Ruminococcus albus AD2013: one gene and its partner. The protein of the gene in region 1 interacts with the protein of each later gene in a pairwise test. Links are inferred from orthologs where the notes say so. Each region holds a gene or a part of one and is shown in the gene's direction. Other genes may lie near its edges. The genes, in order: N773_RS0107495 and bioB.

Region 1 (11,039 bases):
GTGGTATAGATGGCTGTATCAAGTCCTGTTCCCGTTGCATCAAGCTTGCCGACCGCCTTGCAGTCAACGCCGTAGAGTTTCAGCGTATGACCGACTTTTGTTGAAAGAGATGAACCGACGATTATCTCATTCTCGCCGAGAGTACCGTCATAGCATTGTTTCAGCCAAGGCTTTATTGAGAAATCCGACTCTTCATCAAAACCGATTATCTGCACCTGAACGGAACAGCATTCGGCATTTGCAGAAACGAGGAAGTACTGGGGGGAGGTGAGTTCAACACCCTCTATTGCTGCAATCTGTTCCTCCAACGACTTATCCATATAGAAATAACCCGGGGTGCCCTGAAGCAGTATATTTTCAAGTTCGACTTTAGCTTCTGCTTCTTCGGGAACTACTATTATATCAGCACCCAGCCGCTGTTCAAGGCTGTCAAGACCGTTTTTCATACTTGCAGAAGCCACCGAACCACCGAAAAGTGCTATGGTCATCAGTGCCGCGATGAGTATGAGCGCACCTGTCCTGAAAGGCTTTTTTATCAGATTTTTCAGCGGCAGAGTTTTCAGTTTCATTTCTCTTTCCCCAATCTTCTAAGGTTCGTTATGATATCTATAACTGATACTATCGCAAGCAGTGATGATACCACCGTAACGGCAGGTCGGAACACTGTGTGACAGCGCATGGGCTTCATCATGCAGAGGTTTATGGCAGTACCGGGTATGAATATGACCACTATGGCAAGAGCGGCTGTACCGATGGCAAGTCCTGTTTTTATACCTTTCTGATTTATTACAAGTTTGATAAAGGACTGTAATACCAGAACTATGCCGATCAATGTGATCGCATTCTGTGCCCAGTGGCAAGCCATATGTCTGCCCTCTGCCGAATCACAGGCTCTGAAAAAAGTCAGCGATCCGATCGTCAGCAGAAGCGACAATATCAGTCCTGCTGTATCCCGTATTTTTTCTTTCACAATAATTCTTCTTCCTTATATCATATACTCTGGCTGAGGCTGTGCCTGCGCAAGTTCAAAATGCTCGAGTATTGATTTTCTCATTGCAAGAAATTCCGAACCGCCGCGGTGACGGGGTCTCGGAAGATCGACATCGATCAGCTTGCTGATCTTTCCGGGACGGGGTGTCATTATGACTATCCTGTCGCTGAGATATATAGCTTCGTCGATATCGTGGGTGACGAGTATCATTGTTATACCGTTCTCTTTCCAGAGTTCTAGTATCTTATCCTGAAGATCGGCACGGGTGAAGGAATCCAGTGCGCCCATAGGTTCGTCAAGCAGAAGAGCTTTAGGTTCGTTGATAAGTGCTCTTGCTATTGCGACACGCTGTGCCATTCCGCCTGATATCTGGTGGGGATAGGATCTCTCAAATCCGTCAAGACCCACCATTGAGATATATCTGCTTATCTTGTCCTTGTTTTTCTTGTACACCTTTCGGGCTTTAAGTCCGTAGGCAATATTGTTCTCAACATTCAGCCAGGGGAACAGACCGCCCTGCTGGAAAACATATCCGCGTTCGGGAGAAACGTCTGTTATCTTGCTGCCGTCTATGGTAAGTTCACCCGACTGGGGTTTATCAAGACCCGCTATAAGGCGAAGCAGTGTGGTCTTTCCGCAGCCTGAGGGTCCTATTATCGAAATGAATTCACCGGGACGGATATCAAGGTCAACATTATAAAGAGCGTTGACTTTATTGCCCTCGGCATCGGTATATATCCTGTTGACATTATTTACAAATATGGTACTGCTCATTTTTTCAGCACTCCTTCCTGCCAGCGCAGTGCACGCTTGCGGATACGTCCTATAAGGTAATTAATCAGAGAGAACAGCACTGCCATTATGATTATGGCTGCCAGAACTTTGTAATATGCGCTCCAGACTTTCGACTGGTTTATGTAGTAACCCAGTCCGCCGGGCTGACCCAGCATCTCGCTCATGACGAGGGTAGTGAAAGCCATAGCATTTGCCGAACTTATGCCTGTGAAGATATCGGGCATAGCATGGGGTATGGCAACGTTGAATATCAGACCTAACTGGGAACTGCCGAGTATCCTTGCGGCTTCATAATTCTGCTTGGGTGTGGACTGTATGCCCTGGGCAGTAAGGAATGCTATCTGGAACCATGCGCATATCACGATGAGGAACACAGCTGCTGTGAATGAGTTAGGCAGTAAGGTAAGTGCAAAGGGCATCCATGCCACTGCGGGGACAACGCCTGTTATTTTCAGTATCGGGAAGACCCAGTAATATACTTTCGGGAACCAGCCGATGAGTATGCCTGTACCGACTCCGAGGAGTACACCGCTGGAAAATCCTGCTGCGTATAGCCTGAGGGAATAAAGGGTATTCTGTACCACATATTCACCATCGGCAAGATATGCTTCGATGACCTGTGCGGGTCCCGGGAAAAAGGGCTGTGCGAACACCTGTAATTTTGTTCCGCCTATATCCCATACCGCAAGGGCGATACCCAGCGCAAACCTGAATGCAGCTGCCTTGCAGAATTTTTTGCGCTTGTTTTTATCTTTCAGTGATACGATGCCTGCGCCTGTGAATATCAATATCAGCGCTACAAGCACGAAGATGTAAGCATCGTTTATATTAAGGCTGACGCTAAGACCAAATGCGTTTATCACGTAGGTCTTGAATTCGACTGCCGCCTTCTGGGGGAATACTATATTGATTATTATGGCAGCAACAAAGCCCGAGATGGTGAGCAGCGCTTTCAGGGCATAATAGCCGTTGTGCCTGTATCCCCATTTTGCTTTCTTTTCGGCAGTCGGCTTTTCCTTTTCAGCGGAGTTCCGAAGGCTGCCTTTTAAAGCTATCTGTCCGTTCATACGTTACTGTATCTCCTCTCTGTACTGATTATTATTTTACTTCAACTTTCTGGTAGATATCCTTTGCAAATTGGTCGGGATCACTCTTGAGGTAGCCTATCTGTGAAAGACCGTCAACGAAATACTTAACGTCCTCTTCAACGTGAGCATCCCAGTTTGCATCATGTTCGGCTGCTGAGGGGAAACCGTAGCTCTTTATCAGATCGACTGCCAGTTCCTTATCCTCGATGGAAGCGTAATTTTTGTTGATAATGATATCAACGGCTTCTTCGGGGTTCTCATAAAGCCATTCCTGAGCCTTGCGGTATGCTCTGAGGAGAGCTGCGACCTCTTCGGGGTTTTCTTCCAGTACCTTATTCGATGCATAGAGGAAGCAGCAGAAGTGATCTGCAAAATAGGGGTCTTTGCCCAGATCGAAGAGTATGCGTACATCGCCTGCTTTTTCGTGTATAGAACCCAGCGGATCCCAAAGGGCTGCAACATCTATCTCGCCGTTTGCCAGTGCTTCAAACTCCAGGTTGCCGTCGGAGTAAGGCAGGAATGTTACCTCACCATCGGAAGGATCTGCGGAGATACCTGCGTTTTCCAGCCAGAGAGATGCCACCTGATGAGGTGTGCCGCCTATTTCGTCAACGCCTATCTTCTTGCCTTTGAGGTCATCAACTGATTTGATATCGGAATCGGGGCTGACTGCAAACTTGATACAGCCCTCGTGCAGACCATCGACGACCTTAACGTTTATACCGTTCTCGATCGAGGGGAAGAACTGGAAATCTCCGTTTACTATCGGTATGGAACCGTTGTTGAGACCGATCTTTCTTGTTTCAAAATCGGCAGATATAAGGGTCACATCGAAGCCCTCTTCTGCAAAATAGCCGTTCTCGTAAGCTATATAGATAGGAGCGCCGCAGAGGGCACCGTCCTTGCCGGGGATATCTATCTTGCCGTATTTGAAATCACCTGTGCTCTGTGCAGTGTTATTAGCAGAGCCCTTTTTCTCATTATCGGAACTTCCCTGTTCGCTTACCGAACATGATGCCAGCAATATTGCCGATGCCATTATAGCTGCTAAAATACTTTCCTTTTTCATTTCCAAAACTCCTTTGTGTTTGCTGTTTTTTCGATGACTAAATTCTATCCGAAATATTGGCAAAAGTCAATTTGGAAATGTGATAACGTTGTCTTGGTTTGTGCTGATAAAGCACTTTACTGCGCAATATCAGAGGGCTGTTATTATCGGATACGGTATTTTATTCAGTTTCTCACGGCAATGGTGATAACGATATCTTTCCCGATAATAAGGGAGTCTGCAGGGTCATAAGGATAAAAAAATATTTCATTAGGGGTGGATCATGTGTAATAATAAGAATACGTTATCGCAAAATGGCTTTGTTATCGATAGAATTTATAACGTGTAATAGACAGCGTATATCGGCTGAAATATTATGAGCTTCGATATGATATTCAGGGAGAAAAAATTGAAAAAAAACTATTGACAGGGGTAGAAAAATGTGTTATAATCTAAAAACATACTAAACCTATATGATAACTATAATGAAAAGGAGAGCTAGCGTATGCCGATCAGATTAAAGGAAACACTGCCCGTTATTGAAAAGCTGAAAAAGGAAAACATCTTTGCAATGACAGAAGAACGTGCGATCCACCAGGATATAAGAGAGCTTAAAATAGCTGTGCTGAATATAATGCCCGACAAGGAAGAGACAGAGCAGCAGCTTCTGCGCCTGCTTTCCAATTCGCCATTGCAGACCGAAGTTACATTTATAAGGCTTACCACACATAAATATAAGAATACTCCCATGAGCTATCTTTTAAAAAACTATCTTCCCTTTTATCAGATAGAACACAAGTATTATGATGGTCTGATAATAACAGGTGCGCCTGTTGAAAAACTTGAATATGAAGATGTGGATTACTGGGGTGAGCTTTCGGCGATATTTGAATGGAGCAGGATACACGTAACATCGACATTATATCTGTGCTGGGCGGCTCAGGCGGGGCTATACTATCACTACGGCGTGCCAAAGTTTGATCTCGAAAGAAAGCTTTCGGGAATATTCAAACACACTGTAACTGAACCCGGCAATGAACTTGTACGCGGTTTTGATAAGAATTTTTTTGCGCCGCATTCGAGATATACTGGCATCGACAGAGATGAGATACTGAAAGTCAATGAACTTTCCATAATTGCCGAGTCCGATGAAACAGGTGTATATATCGTTTCAGACGGCGGCAAGAATATTTTCGTGAACGGTCATCCCGAGTATGATCTTTACAGACTGGCTGAGGAATATATCCGTGATACGGATAAAGGTATCTCACCTGATATACCTAAGAATTATTTTCCTGATGATGACCCCGATAAAGAACCCGAGAGCCGCTGGATATCGGCTTCGAGCCTGCTGTTCTCAAACTGGCTGAACTATTTTGTTTATCAGATAACCCCTTATGAATTCTGATATGATGCGCGGACGATATGAATTGTCCGCGCTTTTTGATATGCAATGGTGTTAATAATTCGTTTACAACATTTCATATTGACATTATAGGAATTATATGATATAATCTATTTATCATATTGATTTAATAGGATTAATTCCATAATATGGAGATGCATATAAGGACGTTAACTTCTATATAAGGAGGACAAATGGATAATCAGCTTATATATAAAGGAAATTTCGGATTGGAACGCGAGACGCTCCGTGTTGATGAAAACGGCAGACTTTCACAGATACCTCACCCATTCGATGCTGACGGCGAGATAACCCGCGACTTCTGTGAAAATCAGATAGAGCTGGTAACACCTGTCTGTACAAGTATCGACGGTGTTATGAAGGAGCTTGAACGCCTGGATAGAAATGTAAATAAAATACTGAATGAGATGGATGAGCAACTCCATATATACAGTAATCCGCCGCATTTTTCGGACGAAAGTGAGATACACGTGGCAGATTTCAGAGGAGATCATTCGGGCAAGCGTTTATACCGTGAAAAACTGGAACAGCGCTACGGAAAAAAGCTGATGCTGTTTTCGGGTATACATTTCAATTTTTCTTTTGATGACGAATATCTGAAAAGCATATCTTCAGGCGAAAACTTTTCCGAATTCAAAAATAAATTCTATCTAAGGCTGTACAAACAGTTCAGCAGACACAGCTGGCTGCCGCTGGTGCTTACTGCCTCAAGCCCCGTATATGACCGTTCACTTTTTGAAGACGGTGCAAAGGGCGCTGCGGTGAGCAGATATGCTTCAATAAGAAGCAGCGAAAAAGGATACTGGAACAATTTTGTACCGACACTCAGATTTAAAAGCCTTTCAGCATATGTTGACAGTATACAGCGCTATGTTGATGATGGCAGACTGTTTTCGGCAAGTGAGCTGTATCTGCCCATAAGACTGAAACCAAAGGGTATTAACAGTATCGAGAACTTTGAAAATGGTGTCAGCCATATCGAGCTTAGAATGTTCGATATCAACCCGCTGGAGACTCTGGGTATAAACGCTGACGATCTGCGCTTTGCACATCTTCTGGCGGTATATCTTTCGGAACAGCCCGATTTTGAATACACGGATGAATTGCAGATACAGGCTGTTGAAAATCACAAGAATGCGGCTTTGCTTGATCTTGACGGTGTGACGATAGATGGTATACCGATACTTGAACGTGCAGAGCAGATACTTGATAAGATGGCGGAGCGTTTTACTGACAATGAAGAATATCTTAATGTCATAGCATATGAAAAAGCTAAACTCAGTGACCGCCTGTGCAGTAGGATAATCAATGAAAATATTTACGGATAGAAGGTGATACAGATGTGTGAACTTATCGGCTTTTCCGCCGCTGGACCAACAGATATCAAAGAACAGCTAAAGGTATTTTTCTCCCACAGTGAAAGCAATCCTCACGGCTGGGGAATAATGTACGGTGACAGGCTGATAAGGGGCTGTGAACGTGCATCTGACAGTGCTATGCTGGAAATGCTGCTGCAGAATATCGATGAACAGAAAACTGTACTCGGGCATATAAGATTTGCTACCGTAGGCTCGATAAAGCTGGAAAACTGCCACCCTTTCACGGGGCGCGATATCACAGGCAGACAATGGACACTCATACACAACGGGACGATATATTCCGGCAGCAGACTGATACCATATCTTAACAATCAATGCGGAGATACGGATTCGGAAAGATTGTTTTTATTCCTGATGGATACCCTCAACAACGCACAGCAAAACGGTGAACTTTCACAGCAGGAGCGCTGTGAGCTTGTGGACGGTCTCATTCAGGAGATGTCACATAAAAACAAGCTTAATCTCATGATATACGACGGAGAGCTGCTTTATATACATAAAAACATGAAAGACACTATGAAGTTCCGCAGACTCGGTTCGGGATATATTTTTGCTACGACAGCACTTGACGGCGATGAATGGACGGAAGTGCCTATCGCACAGCTGTTTGTATACAAAGACGGCGAACAGATATACAGCGGAAATAAGCATGAAGGGATATTTATCCCGAGCCTGCAATACATCAAGGCGATGGATGCTATGCATATCTGATCCGACTATCGTGTATATTGTCTTTCGGAAACAATATTCAGGGCGCTCATCGAGATAACAATACCGATGAGCGTTTTCGTTTATACAATCCAATAATCAGGAGGTTAGCCATGACACTTCAGCAGATAAACTACGCCCTCATGATAAGCGAGAGCGGTTCAATGAACAAAGCGGCAGACAAGCTTGGGATATCCCAGCCTACGCTGACCAATGCAGTGCGCGAACTAGAACGCGAGATAGGTGCAGAGATATTCCTGCGCACGCCAAAAGGCGTCGTACCAACGGCAGAGGGTGAGGAATTTCTTTGCAGTATCGGACAGCTGTACAGGCAGTACGAACTTGTCTGCGAAAAATATATCAACAAGGATATGAAGCGAAAATTCGGAGTATCGACACAGCATTACTCATTCGCGGTAAGTGCATTCATCGAGACTGTAAAACAGTTCGGCACACTGGAATTTGAATTTGCTATACGAGAGACCGAGACACTGAATATCATACATGATGTGGGAAGCCTGAAAAGCGAGATAGGCGTGCTGTATATAAGTTCATTTAACCGCAAGCCCATAACCAAAATGCTTGAGGAGAACGAACTTGAATTTACAGGGCTGATAAAATGCCGCGCATATGTTTATATGTGGCGGGAACATCCTCTTGCGGGGGAAGAATCTATCGGACTGGAACAGCTTGCGCCGTACCCTTGCCTTTCATTTGAACAGAACGGAAGCAACGGATATCTTTTTGCAGAAGAGATACTCAGCGAGAATATATATCCCCGAATGATAAAAGCCACCGATCGCGCCGCTATGGGTGAACTTATGAAAACACTTTACGGATATACACTTTGTTCGGGTATACTATGTGAAGAGATGAACGGAAGTGATTATGTGGTTGTTCCATTCCGCGAGGACAGCGAAAATCACAATACCGTGATGGAGATAGGATATATCAGAAAGAAGCACGGTTCATTAAGTGAGATAGGTGAACGATATATCGAGGAGCTGAAACTGAGTCTGCAAAAGAATGCAAAGCCCTAACCGATAAATAGTGTTTATCAGGAGCAATAAATATTATTTATAACATATGATATATATGATAACGTATTCTTATTATCATAGTGATAATATATCAGACGGCTGGAACACGGCATTGTATTGATATCAAAAAGCCCGTATTTACGTGCAGATAACGTTGTCATGTTTTCATCGTAATAAGCTTAAAATATGCAGAAAATGGTATATATCGATACCGCGTAATGACGATATACAAACATCTTCTGCCGTGTATATGACAACGATATCACCTTTTATCATTGACCTTTCTGCTGTTTTCGGGTAAACTGTAAACATCGAAAACAAACCAAAACCGAAAGGAAGATCATCATGGCAGAATTAAGATTTGATACAAAGAAAATAAAGGCGGGTTACAGCCCTCTGGATAACAACCTGGCGATATCTCCCCCTATATATCAGACTGCGGCTTATGATTTCAAGAGCACCGAGCACGCACAGAACCTTTTTACATACAAGGAAGCAGGATATCTTTACACCCGTGTTGGCAATCCCACAGTTAACTATTTCGCAGAGAGAGTCAAGGCACTTGACGGCGCTAAGAACGTAGTTGCAGTAGGTTCGGGCATGGCTGCTATCAGCTACACACTGCTGAACCTGGCAGTAGGCGGCGGCACGATACTTGCTTCGCCTTACGTATACGGCGGCACGATAGACGCATTCGACAGACTGTTCCCCGAGTTCGGTGTAAATATCAAGCTCACCGATGCTATACTTGACCCTGAAAAGCTTGATGCTGAGATAACCGATGATGTAAAGGCTATATATGTTGAGTCCATCAGCAACCCAAATGCATATCTGCTGGATATCGATGCTATATCCGAAGTTGCTCACAAGCACGGCGTACCTGTTGTAGTTGATAATACCCTTGCAACACCTTATCTTTACAGACCTCTCGAGCACGGTGCTGATATCGTTGTATACTCTGCAACAAAGGCACTGACAGGTCACGGCAATCTCATTGCGGGACTTATACTTGATAACGGTGATATGTCACTGTACACCAAGGAGAGATATCCTCAGTTCTACAAGCCGATAGTAATGCTGGGCGGCAAGTCTCCTGCGGATATATTCCCGGATAATTTCTTTATATTCCGTGCGATACTTGTATACCTGAATCTGCTGGGCGCTGCGCTCTCACCTCAGGACGCATATCTGGGTATTATCGGTCTTGAGACACTTTCCGAACGTGTATCCAAACAGTCAAAGAATGCTGCTAAGATCGCTGCATATCTGGAAAGCTCACCTGCTGTTGAATGGGTTCGTCACCCCAGCCTTGCAAGCTACAAGTTCAAGGAACTGGCTGACAAGCATCTCACAAACGGCGGCGGCGGAGTACTGTCCTTCGGTATAAAGGGCACACCCGAGCAGGAAGCTGAGTTCCTTAACAACATCAAGCTTTTCCACTATCATGTAAACCTCGGTGACGCACGTTCTCTCATAGTTGACTCTCCAAATACTACTCATTCAGAGCTGACCGAGGACGAGTTCAAGCTGGCTGAGATACCACGCAATCTGATACGTATCTCCGCGGGATTAGAGGACGCAGACGATCTTATCGAAGATCTTGAACAGGCATTCAAGGCAGCAGGTCTGCTGTGATAATTCTGACATCAGGACATCTCTGTATTTTGCAGGGATGTCTTTTTTATAAGAGTCGAAATTACAAAAATTTAACAATTAACCTAGTTGACAACTAGGAAATAAAGTGATATAATCATATATATCAGATAGGATTTCTTATATTTCACAAAAGGGAGCAAAATTATGTCTCTGAAAGAAATAGCAAAAATGACAGGAGTATCGGTATCGACCGTGGGCAGGATACTCAGCGATCCGAACCATAAATGTTCCAGTGAGGAAGTCAGGCAAAGGGTAATAGAGGCTGCCCGTGAGATAAATTATATCCCGAATGCAAATGCCCGTTCACTCAGAGCGGGGGGCAGGAATGAGGACAGGATATATCACATAAATATCCTTGTTACCCACTTAGGCAGCGGTGCCGCCGACCCATTCTATGATGAGCTTCTGATGATACTTGAAAAAGAGCTGAGAAACAGCAGCTGTATAGTGAATAACGTATGGCATCGGAGTGAGTTTTCAGATGAAAGGATAATCCAGAACGACAGACTGCAAAACCTTGTCGAAGAACTCTACCGCGACAGCACACACAAGTCTGACGGACTTATCATAATAGGCAAGGCGACCAGCCGTGCGCTGAAACAGCTGAAGACCAAGGAAAAGAATATCGTTTCGATAAACCGAAACTCGACAAATTATGAAGTTGATGAGGTGCTGTGTGACGGCAGCAGGATAGCCCGCACTGCGATAGCATATCTTGCAAAGCTCGGTCACACAAAGATAGGATATGTAGGCGACTGCCACAATGAATCGAGGTTCATGGGATATCAGACGGCGATGACAACATATCATCTGACACCCGATATTGACTATATCTATGATACTACGCCTAACGAAGCAAACGGTATCGCAGCTCTGGAATACTTTTCAGGGCTTGCAGATCCGCCGTC
Region 2 (11,097 bases), 410 kb from region 1 along the record:
CAGTCATCAAAGCGAACATCATTCTCTCAAATTGGTTTCTTGGCATAGTTTTCTCCGTTTCCGCACAAAAAAACACGCTGTACTCAAAGGATACTTCATCTGCGGATAGCATTCCGTGATCAGATTTACGCATTCCTGAGAATACAACGTGTGTCAGTGCTATAATTATGATATGATTACCTGAATATTATAGCAAAATTATTATGTTGTGTCAAAGGCGATATTCAACAAAGATTATCTAAAATATGATTTGACGTTCTGTAATGCATTGCCTGAAAATAGAAAACTCTAATGAGAAGTCACATTTTGAGATTTTTTTCTTCAAGCAAATATAAAACACTATTATACGTAAATGGATGTTTAACAACCAGATTATTATAAGAACCTCAATCACATAATAAGACCGAGCAGAATAATATGTTTTTTTAACTAAGATAACGTTATCACAAATTTATGATAAATATCTCTGAAAAACGTGGTATGAATCATCGGAGCACCAATAAAGCACGCCGTTGTGTGTGATATCGTTGTCGCATTTGGACCGATATTTTTTTTGCTTTCAAAAAAAACAATATCTTAATACCTATCATTTAACTTTTGGGTGAGGAATAGTTAACAGTTTGTCAGCAATTTCGTAGTGTTCCTGCATTTAAGTGATAACGTTATCTCATTTATTTGTTGATTATATCCGAAATATATGCTATAAATATATTCAATGAATCAAGAGGGAAGTTATAAAAATACCATATAGAGCGTTATAAGCAAAGGAGATATGACAAGATACCATGAGTTCATATATAAGAATAGAAGGGCTATACAAGTCATTTAAAAACAGAAAAGAAGAAAATACAGTCCTCAAGGGTATCGACCTTGAGATCGAAAAGGGTGATATCTTCGGGATAGTCGGTTTTTCAGGGGCAGGCAAATCCACACTTGTCAGGTGCATCAACCGCCTTGAAGAACCCGACAGAGGCAAAATATTCATCGGTGAAACCGAGATACTTTCACTGAATAAAAAACAGCTCACCGAACGCCGAAAAAAAATAGGCATGATATTCCAGCAGTTCAATCTTTTTGATTCCATGACGGTATTCAAGAATATCGCATATCCGTTGAAACTGCTGGGGGTATCAAAAAAGGATATTGAGACAAAGGTCAATAAGCTGCTGGAGCTTGTGGGTCTTTCCGATAAGAAGAATGCTTATCCCGGTTCGCTTTCGGGCGGACAGAAACAGCGCGTAGGCATAGCAAGGGCACTTGCTACCGACCCCGATGTGCTTCTCTCCGATGAAGCCACCAGCGCCCTCGACCCTGTTTCAACCCTTTCGATACTCGACCTGCTTGAACATATCAACAAAGAGCTTGGCGTTACCATAATAATGATAACCCACGAGCTTGAAGCGGCAAAGCGCATATGCAACAGGGTTGCAGTTCTGGAAAACGGCGTGATAACCGAAACAGGCACCACAAGGGATATCTTCCTTGACCCCCAGAGCAATACGGGTAAAATATTCCTTGAAGTATACAAAGAATTCAGACATGATAATTCATTTACAGGAGGTGAGGGAATTTGAGTTTTTTGAAATTTCCTTTCTGGGAAGTGGTAAAGCACGCATTCAGCAAAGAGGTCTGGGACGTACTGCTCCCAGCTGTGTGGGATACTCTTTACATGGTGGCACTCAGCGCAGTGATAACCCTCGTGCTGGGAGTACTTCTAGGCATAGCACTTTCAGTTATATCCAAGGAAGGCGTTAGACCCGTACCTGTACTGAATGAAACGGCAGGCACGATAGTCAATTGTCTCAGGTCACTTCCCCAGATGATAATGATAATCATAACACTCCCGCTGGCACGAATGTTGCTGGGGCAAAGCTACGGTGTAAATGCTTGTATAATCGCACTGGCGGCAAGCTGTATACCCATGTACGCAAGACTGGTGCAGGGTGCATTCGTTGAGATACCCAAAGGCAAGATAGAAGCCGCAAAGGCAATGGGCAGCAGCTCGGCGGCGATAGTTTTCAAGGTGATGCTGCCCGAAGCTATACCTTCTATAATAAGAGGGTTCACAGTAGCACTTATAGGTATAATCTCCATGACAGCACTGGCAGGAAGCTTCGGCGCGGGCGGTATCGGCGATATAGCAGTGCGCTTCGGCTTCAACAGATTTTACCACGATATGCTGATAGCTTCTGTGCTGGTACTTATAGTCATGGTTGAGATAGCACAGATATTCGGCGACCTGATATCAAATCTCATACTTAAAAAGAGACATCTTATATAAACTATCATAATATAAGTAAAAGGAAAAGTTAAAATGAATTTTTAGGAGGAATCAATTATGAAAAACAACAGACTTTATTCGGCAGCCATAGCAGCAGCACTTATCTCGGCAGTACTTACAGGCTGCGGCGGAAATGCAAAGGCAGATTCACCCGAGAAAAAGAGCAAGACCAAAACAGCTGACGGCAAGGAACTCACCACCATAACAGCACTGGCAGACCTCACCCCACACAGCGAGATACTCGAATACGTAGAGCCTAAGCTGAATGAGAAAGGCTATACCATCGATATAGTCAGCACAGCTTCAGATGCTACATGGAATGAAAAGACCCAGAACGGCGAGGTAGATTTCAACTTCAATCAGCATGAACCTTATCTTATTGAATGGAACGAGATAAACAACGGTACACTGGTAAATATCGGCGGTGTACACGTTGAGCCTATCGGCGCATACTCCGAGAAATATACTTCCGCAGACGAAGTACCCGACGGTGCAACAGTAGTTCTGCCAGATGATGCCACAAACGAATACAGAGCTCTCCGTATTCTTGAACAGCAGGGCTGGATAAAGCTGGGCAATACCGAGAACGCGCGTGCAAGTGTAGCTGATATCGAAGAGTACATCAAGCCCATCGAGATAACCGAGCTTGACAGCTATCAGATAAATGCACATATCAATGAGTTCGATGTGTACATAAACAACACCAACAAGGTAATCGAAGCAGGTCTTGACGCAACAAAGTATCTGTTCCGTGAAGGCGAGGATTCACCCTATGCCAATATTATCGTGACCACCCCAGATAAGGCAGATGACCCGGGCCTGAAAGCACTGGTCGAGATACTCCAGTCCGAGGATACAGCGAAGTTCATCCTTGATAAGTATAACGGCGCAGTGATACCTGTGACCAAGGTCTCCGAGTGATAAAAACAGTACAGCTATCCCATTGAAAGGCTGAAAAATACCCATACAGAAGTTTTGCCCCTGAGCACATCAAGTGCTCGGGGCATTGTGTTTATGTTGATAGGACAAACCTGATGATCAGAATTTAGCATTCAAGCATAAATATAACAGACGGCTATAAAGCTGTAAAATATAATATATGATTAATTTTCACCGCTTACTAGAGCACGGATTGAAGCATCGTCAAAATTGTAAAGATATCCACATATTGTTTTAGAGAGAAAAATCTTTATGTATTTTTGAACATAGCGCATATTTCTGTTTTTTTTCGATGATATGCAAGTAACATTGCCATTGTAGGAATTGTATGTTACATCAATAATTTCACTGCCGTTGGAGTTGAAGTGTTAAAGAAATGCTTGTAGTCGGGCAGCACTGGCAGAAGCTATGAAGATTGCTGCCCGACCATCAGCCTTCCACACTCATACTCACTGTAAAATAACCGCCAACTATTCCACACCCCATAATCAATTAACAGCCAATCTCCTAATAAAAGAAAATGATTTATAATCAAATCCATTCAAGTAATCCAAGTGGTAACTTCTGCTTTTCATTATACCATACCGCCCCCCCGAAAAAGCAATCCCATTTCTGAGAAATCCACCCTATGAAGTCACCGTCATCATCAACAGAAATCCCATGTTGAAACTATGCAAGAGGGAGAATCACCACCGCAGGACACTCTTTTGATGCTGTAACAGCAGAAGAGCCGGATGCTATCTATAAGGATCTTTCAAATATAAATCAATTTGATCGATTTAGCTGAACTGAATTAGCCGATATTGCTTTTTTGCTATTGCCTAATGGCACAAAAAAATATTCCGCATAAGACAAAAAACATTGTGGTACATACCATTATCAGGTTATTTTCTATTGGAACTGAATATTTAAAACAGCCTTCAATAATTCTGATGGCTGTTTTTTTAGGGTAAATTGATTTGAATTTATATTGTCAACTTTTAATGTAATTGTGGTTGACAACAGAGCTGTGCTGTGCTATAATATTGAACGGAGCTTCCTGTAACCAAACAAATCAAGGGGTTGCAAAAAAGAACACCTCAGTGTAGAATGTAAATACTGACGATGCGAAAGTTAGTAATACAAACTACAGAAAGGTGTCCTCTATATGTATTATACACAAAATGAAAAGATTTTGCAAGTAGGAGAAGAAAAAATAATTGTCGGGATCGATGTAGGCAGCGAAAAGCACTATGCCAGAGCATTTGACTGGAGAGGGATGGAATATTCAAAGAAGGCCTATGTGTTCACAAATGACGCAGAAGGATTCGCAGGCTTTTTTGAATGGATCACCGGGATCATGGAAAAGAGCGGAAAAGAAACCGTTATGCCGGCTATGGAGCCGACAGGACATTACTGGTTCGATCTCGCTAAGTTTATTCAGGATAACGGAATGCAGCCGGTACTGGTCAATCCGCTCCACGTTAAGCGAAGCAAAGAACTTGATGATCACCTTCCCAGCAAGAACGACAGGAAGGATCCCAAAACAATTGCGAAACTCGTCATTGAAGGCAGATACGCTTATCCGTATATGCCTGAGGGTATATACGCCGAGCTAAGAAACGCAACCGTTCTTAGGTTTCAGGCAGAGGCAGAACTCACACGGATCAAAAATCGCATACAGCGCTGGTTTGCGATATACTTTCCGGAGTATAAAGACGTTTACGGTAGTTTCAGTGCAGTCAGCAGTATGATGATACTGAAAAAAGCTGCACTGCCGTGTGACATCATAGCGCTCGGAGAGGAAAAGATCAATGAGATATGGCGTGAAGCCAAGCTGAGAGCAGTCGGTAAAAAGAGGGCTAAGACCCTGGTAGAGGCTGCAAGGCGAAGCATAGGTCATACCGAGGGACATGAAACTGCGAGGTTTGAGATAACTCTGCTGCTTGAGGACTACGACAGACTTCAAAACCGACTTGAACAGATAATGGAGCTGATCGAAACACTGGTCAGTAAGGTGCCATATGCAAAGAAGCTGATGCAGATAAAGGGCATCGGGATAAAGACCGTATCAGGATTTATCGCAGAGGTCGGAGATGTAAGCAGATTTAATGACCCCAAGCAGATACAGAAGCTTGCAGGGCAGGCAATAGTTGCGAACAGCTCGGGCAAGCACAAAGGGCAGTCAAGGATAAGTAAGCGAGGGCGGAAGCGGCTTAGGTTTCTTCTGTTTGAGGCAGTCTTATCACTGACAGCGACAAATCCGGAATTCAAGGAAATACATCACTATTACACAGGCAGAAAAACGAATCCGCTGAAAAAGAAACAGTCGCTGATGGTACTGTCAAACAAGCTGATACGAGTGTTTTATGCCATACTGAAAAGTGGTGCTGACTATGATCCTGAAAAACTGTTAAGAGACATCAGGCGTCCCGAAGAGCTGCAAGCAGCTTAACGGGTGTAAGACCTACAAGCTGAAACTGCAGGCAGCGTCCGCCGAAAGGTGCTGCAGAGGAAGCAACACTAAGAAAACAACAAAGGATGAGCCGGCAGTCGGCAGGAATTATTACCAAGGGGCATGACCTCGAAACGGAGCTGCGCCGACGCCCTGTTATGGATAGGCAGAACGAAGGAAGTTGGGACTTCGCGTGACGAATGATCCCGTTGGACAGAGGAGGTTTGCTGCCGTAACGGATATGGGTCGCATCAAGGCTGTCAAAACAGATCTCTCAAGACGTTTTGTTTGCCGTACCCTGATAACGTTAAATCCGGCATTCAATGCTTTGGATCATCCATAACTTGGTTCATTTCTTGAACTTATCATTATGAAATACTGAGATTTCGCGAGTATTTATGAGATTTTACAAGATATTTTGAGGAGGAAGTGATTGACATTAACAATATAAACAAAACAAAAGGTATGGTTCTGATATCAATGTTTACCGCGCTGATAACAGCAGGCGCATATATTCGTATCCCTGTTCCTGTTTGCCCGTTCACACTGCAGTTTCTGTTCACCACTCTTGCAGGGATCATTCTTGGAAAAAACAAAGGTGCTGCGGCAACAGCTCTGTATGTTATTCTTGGGCTTGCAGGATTGCCTGTTTTTACAGGCGGAGGCGGTATAGGTTATGTGCTGCAGCCGACATTCGGCTATCTTGTTGGTTTTATTGCGGGATCGTATATTACGGGAGCTATTGCCCACAGCGCAAAACCTGATACAAAACGCATACTGATCGGCTGTTTTGCAGGACTTGCGGTTGTTTACGCTTTTGGAATGCTCTACTACTATATTATAAGTGCAGTATATTTGCATGATCCCATAGGAATAGGTACTTTGTTTTTGTACTGCTTTGTGCTTGCAGTTCCGGGGGATATTGCACTTTGTTTATTATCTGCAATATTAGCTAAAAGGCTTATGCCTGTAATTCATGAGAAAGGAACAGTATAATGGATATTAAGAAAATTACGGAGAAGATAATCAATGGAAAAAGGCTTACAAAAGAAGATGATCTGAGTTTTCTTCTTAGCACTGAATTAGAAGAACTGACAGAATGTGCCGATAAACTGCGTAAACATTTCAGCGGCAGCAGAGCCGATCTTTGCAGTATAATCAACGGAAGAAGCGGTCGATGCTCCGAGGACTGCAAGTTCTGTGCGCAATCGTCCCATCACTGTACGGGTATCGAAGAATATGCTTTTCTTGATAAGCAGAAGATCACGGCTGAATGTCAGCATAATGAAGAACAGGGCGTACATCGCTTTGCGATAGTTACCGCAGGACGCAGACTGAGCGGTAATGAATTTGAAAAGGCGCTTGATACATATCGTACCCTTTCATGTGAACATCATGTGGGTTTATGTGCCTCATTCGGTCTGCTTGAAGTAGAGCAGTTCTCTATGCTTCGTCAGGCTGGAGTTACAAGGTATCATGCGAATATAGAAACTTCGAGAGCAAATTTCAAAAATATCTGCACAACACACACTTTTGAGGACAAACTTGAATGTATACGCAGAGCGAAGGCGGCAGGACTTGAAGTATGTTCTGGCGGTATCATAGGTATGGGCGAAAGCTGGCAGGATCGTATCGATATGGCTCTTACACTTAGTGAGCTTGGCGTAAGTTCGATACCGATCAACGCTTTGATGCCAATTAAAGGAACACCTCTTGAAAATATCGAACGGATCAACGAGTCTGATATTCTGCGGACTGTTGCGATATTCCGCTTTATCGTTCCCGAAGCCGATATCCGCCTTGCCGCAGGTCGAAACCTTATGACAAATTGTGGTGAAAGAGCTTTTCTTTCTGGTGCAAATTCGGCTATCACGGGTGATATGCTGACTACATCGGGAAATCGTATACGTGAAGATATTGCTATGCTGAATCGGATCGGATATTCTACGGGGAGGGATAACAATGCATAAAGGAATATTTGTTACAGGCACGGGGACGGATATCGGAAAGACATTTGTCACAGCACTGCTTGTCAAAAAACTTAGTGAAATAGGTTGCAACACTGCCTATTTCAAAGCGGCAGTCAGTGGAAACAAACGTGATGAAAACGGCAGACTCATACCAGGTGATGCTGCTTATGTAAAGAAAATATCGGGAATAACACAGCCGCTTGATACAATGTGTCCTTATATTTATGAAACGGCAGTATCTCCTCACCTTGCTTCAAAGATAGAGGGTGATCCTGTGGAAATCAGTACGGTCAAGACACAGTACAAAAAGATCTGCGATGAATATGAATACGTTATCTGCGAAGGAAGCGGCGGTATCGTATGTCCCATTCGTTATGATGATAAAAAGATAATGCTGGAGGATATTATCAAAGCCCTCGGACTTCCCACGATCATAGTGGCAGATGCAGGACTTGGAACGATCAACAGCGTGGTTCTTACATGTGAATACATGAAGGCTCACGGTCTGGAGATACGGGGATTGATATTGAACAACTTCCACCGGGGCGATGTAATGGAAGAGGATAACAAGCTGATGTGCGAAAAACTCACAGGGGTGCCTGTTATTGCCTGTGTCGGTAAGAATGATACCGATATTGACATTTCAGAAGACGCACTGAAAAGAATATGTGACAGAGGAGAGAAAAAATGATCTGGTATCCATATGCTCAGATGAAAACACTTGATGCACCCATAAAAATATCCCATGCAAAGGGCGTTCATCTTTACACAGAGGACGGTCATGACCTGATAGACTCGGTATCTTCGTGGTGGAGTGTTATTCATGGCTACAATCACCCCGAGATCAATTCCGCTATCAGCGGTCAGCTTGAAAAATTTGCACACGTTATGCTTGGTGGAATGACACATGAACCTGTCCGGAAGCTCTCTGACAAACTGGCGCAATGGCTGCCCGGGGATCTGGACTACTGCTTTTTCTCAGACTCAGGCAGCGTAGCTGTGGAAGTCGCACTGAAAATGGCATTGCAGTTCAATACAAACCGAGGCTCTGAACGGGATATGATACTCTCGCTTGAACACGCCTATCACGGAGATACATTCAAGGCTATGGAAGTCGGTGATGATGAGGACTATCACTTTGCCTTCGGCGTTAACAGCGAGAAAAAGCGTGGTGTTGTCCATATACCTACGGAGATACCTGCACTTGAAAAGGCGTTTGAAGAATATGGAGACCGCCTTACCTGTTTTATCGTTGAACCGCTTCTTCAGGGTGCAGGCGGAATGCGTATGTATGATATTAGTTTTCTTGAAAGAGCAAGGCAGTTATGCGATCAATATGACGTATTGCTGATCTTTGATGAAGTCGCAACAGGCTTCGGTCGCACAGGAAACCGCTTTGTAGCTGATCTTGTTCTGCCGGATATACTTGTTCTCGGAAAGGCTCTGACGGGCGGATATATAGGTCATGCAGTTACAGTAGCTAACCGCAGAGTATGGGAGGGATTTATGAGCGATGATCCTACTCATGCTTTCATGCATGGACCGACATTTATGGGAAATGCTCTTGCTTGCTGCGCAGCATTAAAATCCATAGAGCTGTTTGAACGAGAGGATTACATTTCTAAAATACGTCGTATAGAGGAGATCACCCGCCGTGAAATGTCGGGATTTACCGACCATCGCATAAAAGAGGTACGCATCATGGGCGGCTGTGTCTGCATTGAGGTATATGACTCAAAGGTACTTGAAGGATTTAAGAAATTCGCATACGAACACGGAGTATTCAGCAGGACTTTCCTGAAATATATGTATGCTATGGTCCCTTATGTAATAAGCGAATCCGAGCTTGTTCAGGTACTTGGCACCATGAAAATGTGGTTCAGGTGAACATCGTACATACCAATATATTCGGTTCAATATGCTTATGCGGAAGTTTGATCGGTGATGTGGTGAACAGTCTCATACTCATGGATACGGCGGTAAATGGTGTTTGTACCTGACAGCTTCCGGGAGAAGATATGGTCAACATGATAATCGAAGACTATCTGCCATTTTCTTCATTTGTCATCGACGACAGTGTATTTGTCGTAGGTACCGCCCACATGTTCTATATCACCCCAAGAACTTTTTTAATTGCTTTAGCAGCTTCACACCGAGTTATGCCTGTCATCTCGATATCGATACCAAATTTTCTATTTTTTATCCCATCAAAATTTCCCGGCATTCTTTCACCTCCGTTCTTCTGTATTTAAAAATAAAAAAAACGAATTCAGTGTTCTCACATTTCGTGAAAAGCACCAAATCCGGGCTGGAAAGTTTGTGAAACTTTTTGATGTAAATTTGAGTTATTTCCCTTCAAAAAAATCTTTCATTCTTCCGAAAACGATCCAAAAAAGAGTTCGAATCCCTTCAAACGGTATTTGAGATCGAAAATCATCTTCGGTTTTCATATAAAAAATTTCTGCTTCAGGGCAACAAAAAAGCGCGTAAATACGCGCTTTTAAGTGAAATCATCTTTTTTGACTTCATAGGTTGCAAACGCAGTTTAAAAAAGATGATTTTTTCGAGTGATTAGTCTGTAGTGATATTCCAGTACTAAGGCGGTATTACCGGATAAAGTGTTTATACGATTCTACCATCTTCTATAGTTACAACTCTGTCAGCGTACTGTGCGATATGCTAATGTTAGCGGTTTTGGTAAGAGTATGTATCACATTCACAAAATTTATCCGGAAAATTCAGATTTTTTGCTCTTGAAAAACTGTTACGGTTGAAGTATAATACTGTTAATGCATTATTTACAAACAAAAGGACTGATACGATTATGAAAAAAAGAATTATAAGCGGACTGGCGGCACTGGCAATTGTGCTTTCGGGCAGTGGCGCGGTCGTTGGGAACGTGGTCGATTTGCAGTTTGATATTGCGGCAAGCGCCGAAAGCGTTGCAAGCGGCACCTGCGGTGAAAATCTGACCTGGAGCCTTGATAACGAAGGCACACTTACGATCAGCGGTACGGGAGAAATGAATAATTATGTCCATTCTTATGATTCAGATATCGGGAAGGGTTACAGCAACTCCATAAAAAGAGTTGTTATTGAAGAAGGTGTTACAAGCATCGGAGACAACGCATTTACTACCTATTGTGACGGCATTACAGATGTAACCATCCCGGAGGGTGTTACGAGCATTGGAGCTAATGCGTTTGAACTTTGCCGTCTGACAAGCATAAATCTCCCCGACAGTGTCACAAGCATCGGAGATTTTGCGTTTGCAGACTGCACTAAGCTTAAAAGCGTAACTATTCCCCGCAATGTTTCGAGCATTGGTAAGAATGCATTCAAGTCGTGGTTTGAATCCGATCTTGAAAGCATAAATGTTGATCCCGACAACAGTTACTATTCCTCGGTAGACGGTGTTATGTATAATAAGGACATGACAAAACTCGTGACTTTCCCGTGCGGCAAAACAAGCG

The links.
Region 2: the proteins of N773_RS0107495 (region 1) and bioB interact in binary tests that used the Escherichia coli proteins (3 or more experiments, as listed by UniProt). The link is inferred for Ruminococcus albus AD2013 from one-to-one orthologs.

The regions. Positions count from the first base shown.
Region 1 is NZ_JAGS01000001.1:1,693,934-1,704,972, forward strand. Bases 5,660-8,563 are described here. They hold N773_RS0107495 (class II glutamine amidotransferase), read left to right. Parts: upstream 5,660-6,688; coding sequence 6,689-7,438; downstream 7,439-8,563. Other genes in these bases: N773_RS0107490 (glutathione synthase), read left to right, coding at 5,660-6,676; N773_RS0107500 (LysR family transcriptional regulator), read left to right, coding at 7,549-8,475. Outside these bases: N773_RS0107460 (ABC transporter permease), read right to left, coding at 1-569; N773_RS0107465 (DUF4418 family protein), read right to left, coding at 566-970; N773_RS0107470 (ABC transporter ATP-binding protein), read right to left, coding at 986-1,765; N773_RS0107475 (ABC transporter permease), read right to left, coding at 1,762-2,853; N773_RS0107480 (ABC transporter substrate-binding protein), read right to left, coding at 2,885-3,913; N773_RS0107485 (homoserine O-succinyltransferase), read left to right, coding at 4,428-5,330; more of N773_RS0107490, read left to right, coding at 5,522-5,659; N773_RS0107505 (O-acetylhomoserine aminocarboxypropyltransferase/cysteine synthase family protein), read left to right, coding at 8,821-10,110; N773_RS0107510 (LacI family DNA-binding transcriptional regulator), read left to right, coding at 10,276-11,039.
Region 2 is NZ_JAGS01000001.1:1,287,837-1,298,933, reverse strand. What follows is about bases 5,678-8,639. They hold bioB (biotin synthase BioB), read left to right. Parts: upstream 5,678-6,655; coding sequence 6,656-7,624; downstream 7,625-8,639. Other genes in these bases: bioA (adenosylmethionine--8-amino-7-oxononanoate transaminase), read left to right, coding at 8,312-8,639; bioD (dethiobiotin synthase), read left to right, coding at 7,617-8,315; N773_RS0105795 (biotin transporter BioY), read left to right, coding at 6,120-6,650. In the rest of the region: N773_RS0105820 (hypothetical protein), read right to left, coding at 1-46; N773_RS0105815 (methionine ABC transporter ATP-binding protein), read left to right, coding at 786-1,574; N773_RS0105810 (methionine ABC transporter permease), read left to right, coding at 1,571-2,281; N773_RS0105805 (MetQ/NlpA family ABC transporter substrate-binding protein), read left to right, coding at 2,339-3,202; N773_RS0105800 (IS110 family transposase), read left to right, coding at 4,368-5,654; more of bioA, read left to right, coding at 8,640-9,511; N773_RS22160 (amidoligase family protein), read right to left, coding at 9,732-9,848; N773_RS0105770 (leucine-rich repeat protein), read left to right, coding at 10,449-11,097. UniProt on the Escherichia coli protein: Catalyzes the conversion of dethiobiotin (DTB) to biotin by the insertion of a sulfur atom into dethiobiotin via a radical-based mechanism.